2 linked regions of the Marinobacterium aestuarii genome follow. The protein of the gene in region 1 binds, or shares a complex with, the protein of each later gene. Links are inferred from orthologs where the notes say so. Each region holds a gene or a part of one and is shown on either strand. Other genes may lie near its edges.

Region 1 (5,222 bases):
TGACTGCTCGAATAAGAATGAGTGGAGAAAGCAAAGTGCAAGAATTCGTTGAAGATATTGATCCGATAGAAACCCATGAATGGTTGGATGCACTGGAGTCTGTTGCCAAAAGCGACGGCGATGATCGTGCACGGTTTATTCTCAAACAGCTGGGGCGCAAGGCCGCTGATATCGGCGTAGGTAGCGTCGGTGCCACTACGACCCCATACCGCAACACTATCGCCCCCAAAGACGAAAGTCGCATGCCGGGCGATTTGTTTGTTGAGCGTCGTATCCGTTCCTTTATTCGCTGGAACGCGATGGCGATGGTCATGCGCGCCAACGACAACAAGGAAGGCCTGGGTGGTCACATCTCCAGCTTCTCGTCGTCCGCCACGCTGTACGATATTGGCTTTAACTACTTTTTCCGCGGCAATGAAGGCGAGCAGGATGCCGACATGGTGTTCTTCCAGGGGCATATTTCCCCCGGTATTTACGCCCGCGCCTATCTTGAAGGTCGTCTGACCGAAGAGCAGCTCGACAACTTCCGCCGCGAAGTGGACGGCAATGGTCTGTCGTCCTATCCCCATCCCTGGCTGATGCCGAACTTCTGGCAGTTCCCGACCGTGTCCATGGGTCTGGGGCCGATTCAGGCGATCTACCAGGCGCACGTCATGCGCTACCTGTCTGCCCGTAGCCTGATCAATCGCGGTGATCGCAAGATCTGGGCTTTCCTGGGCGACGGTGAGTGCGATGAGCCGGAAACCCTGGGTGCCATTTCCCTGGCCGGCCGTGAACATCTCGAAAACCTGATCTTCGTTATCAACTGCAACCTGCAGCGCCTCGACGGGCCGGTACGCGGTAACGGCAAGATTGTGCAGGAGCTCGAAGGCATCTTCCGTGGCGCCGGCTGGAACGTGGTCAAGTGCCTGTGGGGCCGCCACTGGGATCCGCTGCTGGAAAAAGACACAACTGGCTTGCTGCAAAAGCGCATGGACGAAGTCTGTGACGGCGAGCTGCAGAACTACAAGGCCAACGGCGGTGCTTACACCCGCGAGCATTTCTTCGGCAAGTACCCGGAACTGCTTGAGATGGTGAAGGATATGTCCGATCAGGACATCATGAACCTGAACCGCGGTGGTCATGACCCGTACAAGGTCTATGCGGCTTACCAGTCTGCCTATCAGCACAAGGGTCAGCCCACCGTTATCCTGGCGCAAACCGTCAAGGGTTACGGTACAGGCACCTCAGGCGAAGCCAAGAATGACACCCACTCCATCAAGAAAGTGGCTGTCGACGACCTGAAAGACTTCCGCGACCGCTTCAATATTCCGTTGACCGATGAGCAGCTGAACGACGTTCCGTACTACCGTCCGTCGCCTGATTCGCCGGAAATGAAGTACATGTTCGAGCGCCGCAAGCAGCTCGGCGGCTTCTACCCGACCCGTCGCACCGAGTTTGACGTGCTGGAAACGCCGGCACTGGATGCCTTTGCCAGCCAGCTCAAGTCCAGCGGTGAGCGTGAGCTCTCGACCCAGATGGGTCTGAACCGTGTCTTGAACGTGCTGGTCAAGGACAAGCAGATTGGCAACCGCATAGTGCCGATCGTTCCGGACGAAGCCCGTACCTTTGGTATGGAAGGCATGTTCCGTCAGCTGGGTATCTACACCTCGGCCGGCCAGCGTTATGTACCCCATGACTCTGACCAGATCATGTTCTACAAGGAATCCAAGACCGGTCAGGTGCTGGAAGAGGGTATCAATGAAGCCGGTGCATTCTCTGCCTGGCTGGCCTGTGCCACCTCCTACAGCAACAACAACTGCCCGATGGTGCCGTTCTACATCTTCTACTCGATGTTCGGCTTCCAGCGTGTCATGGATCTGATCTGGGCGGCCGGCGACAGCCAGGCGCGCGGTTTCCTGATCGGCGCCACCTCTGGTCGTACTACCCTGAACGGCGAAGGCCTGCAGCACCAGGATGGTCACAGCCACCTGATGGCGCAGATGATCCCGAACTGCGTCAGCTACGATCCGACCTACGCCTATGAAGTGACCGTCATCGTCCAGGACGGCCTTGAGCGCATGTACAAGAAGCAGGAAAACCGCTTCTACTACATCACCACGATGAACGAAAACTACACCCATCCGGAAATGCCGGTGGGTGCAGAGGACGCCATCATCAAGGGCATGTACCTGCTTGAAGAAGGCAAGAGCGCCGACCTCAAGGTACAGCTTATGGGCTGTGGCACCATCCTGCGTGAAGTGCGTGAAGCCGCGATCATTCTGCGTGAAGAATACGGTATTGAATCCGATGTCTGGAGCACCACCTCGATCAATGAGCTGCGCCGCGAGGCACAGGAAGTTGATCGCTGGAACATGATGCACCCGACCGACGAGCCGCGCGTACCCTACGTGACCGAGTGCCTGCAGGACCGTCAGGGTCCGGTTATCGCCTCGACCGACTACATGCGCATGTTCGCCGATCAGCTGCGCGAATTTATCCCGCACCGCTACAAGGTGCTGGGTACCGATGGTTTCGGCCGTTCCGATACGCGCACCAAGCTGCGTGAGTTCTTCGAAGTTAACCGTTACTACGTCGTTCTGGCTGCGCTCAAGGCGCTGCAGGAAGAAGGCAAGGTGCCTGCAACCGATGTTGCCAAGGCGATGCAGAAGTTCAATCTGAACCCGGAAAAACCGGCGCCCTGGACCGTTTAAGGCTCCTGTGAACTTCGTAACGGTTGAGAATTAGTAGAGGACATTATCGTGAGCACAATCACAATTAGCGTTCCAGACCTCAGTGGCGCCTCGGATGTCGATGTCGTTGAGGTACTGGTCAAGGCGGGCGATGTTATCGCCGAGGGCGACAGCCTGATTGCCGTTGAGACCGACAAGGCCTCAATGGAAGTACCGTCCACCCATGGCGGTACAGTCAAGGAAGTGATTATCAAGGAGGGTGGCACCTGCAACGAAGGTGACCAGATTCTGATTCTGGAAACGGGCGCGGCAGCGGCCCCCGAAGCTTCCGCAACAGCAGCTCCGGCTGCTGCGGCTCCTGCTCCAGCCCCCGCGGCGGCACCTGCGGCACCTGCTGCAGCTGCTGCTGCGGCAAGTGTTGAAGAAGTCCGGGTGCCGGATCTCAGCGGTGCCTCCGATGTTGACGTGGTTGAAGTCCTGGTCAAGGCTGGTGATGTGATTGCCGAGGGCGACAGCCTGATCGCGGTCGAAACCGACAAGGCGTCCATGGAAGTGCCGGCCCCGATGGGCGGCACGGTCAAGGAAGTCAAGATTGTGGCCGGCGGCACCTGCAATGAAGGTGACCTGATCCTGACGCTGGAGGTTGCAGGCAGTGCAGCATCGGCGCCCCAGGCTCAGGCGCAGGCTCCGGCCGCTGCGCCTGCAGCAGCCCCGGCCCCTGCAGCAGCTCCGGCTGTAGCCGGTGGTATCGAAGAGGTTCGGGTGCCGGATCTCAGCGGTGCCACCGATGTGGACGTGATTGAAGTCCTGGTCAAGGTCGGTGATGTCATTGCCGAGGGCGACAGCCTGATCGCGGTTGAGACCGACAAGGCCTCGATGGAAGTGCCGGCGCCCAAGGGCGGTACCGTCAAGTCCGTCAGCATCAGTGCCGGTGGTACCTGCAACGAAGGTGATCTGATCATCACGCTGGAAGTGGCCGGTAGTGCTGCGGTCGCGGCGCCCGCTGCTGCACCTGCTGCGGCTCCCGCTGCTGCAGCTGCACCCGTGGCGGCACCTGCTGCGCCTGCCAAGGCGGCGCCAGGCGCGACCGTTAACCAGGCACTGGAGCAGAAGAACCGTGCCGTGCACGCAGGCCCGGCCGTTCGCGCCATCGCCCGCGAGTTCGGGGTTGATCTGTCGCTGGTGGCAGGTTCAGGCCGTCGTGGTCGTGTCGTCAAGGAAGACGTGCAGAACTACGTCAAGGTCTCGCTCAAGGCGCTGGCCGAGAAGCCTGCTGCTGGTGTTGCCACCGGCTCCGGTATTCCGGCCGTCCCTGCGATCGATTTCAGCCAGTTTGGCGAGATTGAACTGCAGAAGATGAGCAAGATTGCCAAGGTGACGGCGGCGAACATGACCCGTTGCTGGCTCAATGTGCCGCACGTGACCCAGTTCGACAAGGCGGACATCACCGAGCTGGAAGCCTTCCGCAAGGAAATGAAGGACGCCGCAGCGAAAGAGGGCGTCAAGCTCACGCCGCTGCCGTTCATCATCAAGGCGGTGGCTCAGGCGCTGAAGGAGAACCCCAAGTTCAACGCCTCTCTGCATGCTGATGGCGAGCACATAGTGCTGAAGAAATACATCAACGTCGGTCTGGCGGTGGATACGCCAAACGGCCTGATGGTGCCGGTGATCAAGGATGCGGACAAGAAGTCCATCTACGAGCTGTCCCGGGAAGCGAACGAACTGGCTGGCAAGGCCAAGGATCGCAAGCTGAAACCCAACGAGATGCAGGGCTGCTGCTTTACTATCTCGAGCCTGGGTGGCATTGGCGGTACTGGCTTTACGCCTATAGTACCGGCGCCGGAAGTTGGCATCCTGGGTGTATCCAAGGCAGACATAGAGCCGCGCTGGAATGGCAAGGAGTTCGAGCCGCGCCTGATGCTGCCGCTGTGTCTGTCCTATGACCACCGGGCGATTAATGGCGGGGATGCAGGACGCTTCCTGACCTACCTGAACAGTCTGCTGAGCGATATCCGTCGCTTGGTGCTGTAGCACTTTGGAAAGACCCACTTCCAAAACCTTGGCGTCAGGGCCCTGTTTGGGGTCCTGATTTTTTACCGGTCTGCTCTGCAAGCCGTGCCCGGGAAAGGGAAGCGTTTTTACACAGCTACAGACTCATGTATTTAACCAATACAAACAAAAGGCCACTCAATCGAGTGGCCTTTTTTATACAGGGACGTATGTTGGCATTTTTTGCTCCTGCAAAAATGCCATTTCCGCCATCCTTGGCGGTCCCTGCCTTTTGCTCCTGCAAAGCCAGAGTTCCCGCCGTCCCTGGCGGTCATCCTGCGGGTGCAATGGATGCACACGACTACAGGGATGTAGGAGATAGGGCGGCGCAGGAGCCAAAGCCGAGGAGCAGGGCTCCGTAGCTACCCATCGCAGTTTAGTCGCGGGGCATGGCCTGCAGTGAATCCCCGCGGCCGACGGCGTAGTAGGCCAGGCCCGCCCTGGCGACATCCTGCGGCGAGTAGAGGTTGCGGCCATCCACGATCAGGGGGGTGCGTAGCT
Region 2 (5,209 bases), 520 kb from region 1 along the record:
CTGAATTGGCGGCTTCAAGGATGGAATCCTTGCAGAATGCAGCCGGCACGTAGATCACGGAGGCATCAGCGCCAGTCGCGTCAACGGCTTCCTGTACGGTGTTGAACACCGGCAGGCCCAGGTGCTCGGTACCGCCCTTGCCCGGTGTAACACCACCGACCATTTGGGTGCCGTATGCAATCGCCTGTTCGGAGTGGAAGGTACCCTGGCCACCGGTGAAACCCTGGCAGATGACCTTGGTGTCCTTGTTGATCAAAATCGACATTATTTACCCTCCGCTGCTTTAACCGCCTGCTGAGCACCGTCGGTCAGGCTGGTTGCTGCAATGATATCCAGTCCGGATTCAGCCAGACGCTGTGCACCGAGTTCCGCATTGTTGCCTTCAAGACGAACAACGACGGGCACGTTCACGCCCACTTCCTTAACCGCACCGATGATACCGTCGGCAATCAGGTCACAACGCACGATGCCGCCAAAGATGTTGACGAATACCGCTTTAACATTGTCGTCGGACAGGATGATCTTGAACGCTTCGGTAACACGTTCCTTGGTGGCACCGCCGCCAACGTCAAGGAAGTTGGCCGGCTTGCCGCCATGCAGCTTGACGATGTCCATGGTGCCCATGGCCAGGCCTGCGCCGTTAACCATGCAGCCGATGTTGCCATCCAGTGCCACGTAGTTCAGGTCCCACTCGGCCGCACGGGCTTCACGGGCATCATCCTGGGACGGATCGTGCATTTCCTGCAGATCCTTGTGACGGTAGAGTGCATTGCCGTCCAGAACGATTTTGGCGTCCAGGCAGTGCAGGTTACCGGCATCGGTGATGACCAGCGGGTTGATTTCCAGCAGCGCCAGGTCCTTTTCTTCAAACATTTTCGCAAGACCCATAAAGATGCTTACGAACTGCTTGATCTGGTCGCCCTTGAGGCCCAGTTTGAATGCCAGGTCGCGGCCCTGGTAGGGCTGCGCACCGGTCATTGGGTCGATGGTTGCCTTGAGAATCTTTTCCGGAGTCTCTTCTGCAACTTTCTCGATCTCGACACCACCTTCGGTGGAGGCCATGAACACGATACGACGTGAAGAACGGTCTACCACCGCACCCAGGTACAGTTCCTGAGCGATATCGGTGCAGGTTTCAACCAGAATCTTGGAAACCGGCTGACCGTTGGCATCTGTCTGGTAGGTCACCAGGTTTTTGCCCAGCCATTTTTCAGCGAATGCGCTAGCTTCTTCCGGAGAAGTGATCAGCTTGACGCCACCGGCCTTGCCTCGGCCACCGGCATGTACCTGCGCCTTGACAACCCACTGGCTGCCGCCAATTTTCTTCGCCGCAGCCGCTGCGTCTTCCGGAGTATCTACCGCGTATCCCTTGGAAACCGGCAGACCATAGGTGGCAAACAGCTGTTTACCTTGGTACTCGTGAAGGTTCATGCTCTTGTCCGTTGTCTGGTCAATTATGAATACTAAGCCCGCCAGGCGAGCATACAGTATTCGTGCTCACTCGTTTATACGACAAGCGTCTAATAGGAATGGCCGGATTTGTATCCGGCCATTCATAAGCCCGTTTTACCGGCTTATCTCTTTTTGCGGTTGGCGATATGGATCGCGTGGTTATCCACCGCCAGCGCTGCTTCATGTACCGCTTCGCTGACAGTCGGATGCGCGAACATGGTCAACTGCAGGTCTTCGGTAGTGGAGCAGAACTCCATCGCGATGACGCCCTGCGCGATCAGCTCGGACGCGATACCGCCGACCATGTGCACACCCAGCACGCGATCGGTGACTTCGTCAGAGATGATCTTGACGAAACCGTCGGTGTCGTTGGATGCCATGGCACGGCCGGACGCCGCGAACGGGAACTTGCCGGTTTTGTATTTCACGCCGGCCGCTTTCAGTTCCTGCTCGGTCTTGCCAACCCAGGCCAGTTCCGGGTGGGTGTAAATGATGTTGGGAACCACATCGTAGTTCACCTGCGCCTTGTGGCCCGCCACGATGTCGGCAACCATGATGCCTTCTTCAGACGCCTTGTGCGCCAGCATCGGGCCGCGTACCGAGTCACCAATGGCGAATACGCCCGGCATCTCGGTACGGCACTGCTCGTCAACCTTGATGAAGCCGCGTTCATCCAGCTCAACGCCGCTGTCACCTGCCAGCAGGTTCTGCGTCAGCGGGCGACGGCCAACCGCCACGATCAGCTTGTCGACGATCATTTCCTTGTCGCCTTCAGCGTCGGTGAATTTCACCTTCACTTCCTTGCCATCCAGAATCTCGGTGCCGGTTACGCGGGCGCCCAGACGGATATCCAGCTTCTGCTTCTTGAGCAGCTTGGCGGCTTCCTTGGCAACGTCCTGATCGGCCAGCGCCAGGAAGCTGTCCATGGCTTCCAGCACTGTGACTTCCGAACCCAGGCGAGCCCATACAGACCCCATTTCCAGACCGATAACACCGGCACCGATAACGCCCAGGCGTTTCGGCGTTTCATCGATGTTAAGCGCGCCTTCGTTGTCCAGGATCAGACCGTCGGTCAGAGGCGCCGGCGGAATGTTCACCGGCACGGAACCGGACGCCAGGATCACGTTTTCAGCTGCATGAACGCTGACAGTACCATCCTTTGCAGTGACTTCAACCTGCTTGCCCGCCAGCAGCTTGCCAGCACCTGCCAGCAGGGTTACGCCGTTGGCCTTGAACAGGCCGGCGATGCCACCGGTGAGGTTTTTAACGATGGTGTCCTTGCGGGCGACCATCTGTTTAACGTCCATCTGCACGTCGCTGACGTTGATACCGTGAACAGCTGCGTTGTCCTTCACTTCGTGGTACTTGTGCGTCGATTCCAGCAGCGCCTTGGACGGGATGCAACCCACGTTCAGGCAGGTGCCGCCAAGAACCGGAGCGCCCTTGCCATCAATCCACTTCTCGACACAAGCTGTTTTCAGACCCAGCTGAGCCGCACGAATCGCCGCCACATAGCCGCCAGGACCCGCACCAATAACAATTACGTCAAATTTATCAGACATTTCTTCCTATCCTTAAATGCTCTAGAAGTACGGTAGGCTGCTTAAACGTCCAGCAGCATGCGGGCCGGGTCTTCCAGCAGATCCTTGAGAGTGACCAGGAACTGGACAGCCTCTTTGCCATCGATCATACGGTGATCATATGACAGCGCCAGATACATCATCGGCAGGATAACAACCTGACCGTTGACCGCCATCGGGCGTTCCTGGATCTTGTGCATGCCGAGGATCGCAGTCTGCGGCGGGTTCAGGATCGGGGTGGACATAAGGGATCCGAAGACACCACCGTTGGTGATGGTGAAGGTGCCGCCCTGCATGTCGTTCAGACCCAGTTTGCCGTCACGGCCGCGCTTGCCGAAATCAGCAATGGTGGACTCGACGTCGGCCAGGCTCATGCTGTCGGTATCACGCAATACAGGCACCATCAGACCACGCTCGGTGGACACGGCGACGCCGATATCCTGGTAACCGTGGTAGACCATGTCATTGCCGTCGATGGAGGCATTGACCGCCGGGAAGCGTTTCAGCGCTTCGGTAGCCGCCTTGACGAAGAAGGACATGAAGCCCAGGCGCGTGCCGCCGTGTACTTTTTCGAACAGATCCTTGTACTGCTTGCGCAGCTCCATCACCGGCTTCATGTTGACTTCGTTGTAGGTCGTCAGCATGGCCGCGCTCTGCTGTGCTTCCACCAGGCGCTTGGCGATGGTGGCACGCAGACGCGTCATGGGTACGCGCTTCTCAACCCGCTCACCGGCAGCAACGCTGACGGCGACAGGTGCAGGTGCAGCCTTGGCCGCCTGAGGCGCTGCAGGAGCCGCCGCCGCGGGCGCCTTGGCACCGGACTTGATGAAGTTCTGTACATCTTCCTTGGTGATGCCGCCGCCTTTGCCCGTTCCGGCAATCTGGCTGGCATTCAGGTTGTTTTCGTCGATCAGCTTGCGTGCAGCCGGGCCAACCTTGTCGGCGTCGCCTGCGGCGGCGTCAGCAGCAGGTGCTGCATCAGCGCTGGTACCGGCAGCGCCGGCTTCAAACTGAGCAATCACTTCATCGCTGAGGACGGTTTCGCCTTCACCCTTGAGGATTGCCTTGATGACACCGTCAGCCGGTGCAACCACTTCCAGTACAACCTTGTCGGTTTCGATATCGACAATCAGCTCATCGGCCGCACAGGCTTCGCCAGGCTGCTTGTGCCAGGTCGTTACTGTGCCGTCTGCGACGGATTCCGGAAAAGTCGGGGCTTTGATTTCGATGGACATGTTGTTTCCTTGTGTGCTCCGCAAGGTCGTATCCCGCGATACGACCTGTCATTAACCGTTGAGTGCTTCGTTGACCAGCGCGTCTTGCTGCTCGATATGCACCGATATATGGCCCACCGCAGGCGCTGCCGCATGCGGACGTCCGACACCACCCAGGTGCAGTGCCGGATTGTGACGCTGCAACACATTGCGCATGTGGTGCTGACTGCAATACCAGGCGCCCTGGTTCATCGGCTCTTCCTGACACCAGACGACAGATTCCAGGTTGGTGTAACCGGCAATTGCCTCGGCCAGCGCAGCCTCCGGGAACGGGTACAGCTGCTCAATGCGCACGATGGCCACATCGGTCAGACCCTGTTCAGCGCGGCGGTTGTACAGGTCGTAGTAGACCTTGCCACCGCAGAGCACCAGGCGCTTCACCTTGGCGGCATCCTGCTGATCCACTTCGCCGATCACCGGCAGGAAGGTGCCTTCGGCCAGATCTTCCAGCGTCGATGTCGCCTGTTTGTGACGCAACAGGCTCTTGGGCGACATGACAATCAGCGGCTTGCGCAGCGGACGTGCCACCTGGCGACGCAGCAGATGGAAAATCTGTGCCGGCGTCGTCGGGGTGCAGACCTGAATGTTGTGCTCGGCACACATTTGCAGGAAGCGCTCCAGACGGGCAGAGGAATGCTCCGGACCCTGGCCTTCGAAGCCGTGGGGCAGCAGCATGGTCAGACCGCAGAGACGGCCCCACTTCTGCTCGCCACTGGTGATGAACTGGTCGATCACCACCTGGGCACCGTTGGCGAAGTCACCAAACTGAGCTTCCCAGATCACCAGCGCGTTGGGGATAGTCGTGGCATAACCATACTCGAACGCCAGCACCGCCTCTTCCGACAGGTAGGAATCCAGAATGGTCATGTTCGGCTGATCTTCCGCCAGATTTTTCAGCGGCAC

The links. The genes of interacting proteins can lie anywhere in the genome.
Region 2: the proteins of aceF (region 1) and lpdA are in contact, whole or in part, in a crystal structure (PDB 1EBD), measured with the Geobacillus stearothermophilus proteins. The link is inferred for Marinobacterium aestuarii from one-to-one orthologs. Residues at the interface, in WP_033016211.1 of Geobacillus stearothermophilus: Ile130, Ala131, Met132, Pro133, Arg136, Arg140, Glu141, Asn155, Arg157; in WP_049624544.1 of Geobacillus stearothermophilus: Pro340, Ser341, Asp344, Tyr345, Arg403, Asp406, Val408, Glu431, Ala432, Gly433, Asp438.

Annotation. Positions count from the first base shown.
Region 1 is NZ_CP015839.1:1,158,313-1,163,534, forward strand. Bases 2,339-5,222 are described here. They hold aceF (dihydrolipoyllysine-residue acetyltransferase), read left to right. Parts: upstream 2,339-2,741; coding sequence 2,742-4,703; downstream 4,704-5,222. Other genes in these bases: aceE (pyruvate dehydrogenase (acetyl-transferring), homodimeric type), read left to right, coding at 2,339-2,693; A8C75_RS05090 (UDP-glucose dehydrogenase family protein), read right to left, coding at 5,098-5,222. Also shown: more of aceE, read left to right, coding at 18-2,338.
Region 2 is NZ_CP015839.1:1,683,288-1,688,496, reverse strand. What follows is about bases 795-3,665. They hold lpdA (dihydrolipoyl dehydrogenase), read right to left. Parts: upstream 3,015-3,665; coding sequence 1,575-3,014; downstream 795-1,574. Other genes in these bases: odhB (2-oxoglutarate dehydrogenase complex dihydrolipoyllysine-residue succinyltransferase), read right to left, coding at 3,056-3,665; sucC (ADP-forming succinate--CoA ligase subunit beta), read right to left, coding at 795-1,431. Also shown: sucD (succinate--CoA ligase subunit alpha), read right to left, coding at 1-265; more of sucC, read right to left, coding at 265-794; more of odhB, read right to left, coding at 3,666-4,267; A8C75_RS07510 (2-oxoglutarate dehydrogenase E1 component), read right to left, coding at 4,319-5,209. UniProt on the Escherichia coli protein: Lipoamide dehydrogenase is a component of the glycine cleavage system as well as of the alpha-ketoacid dehydrogenase complexes.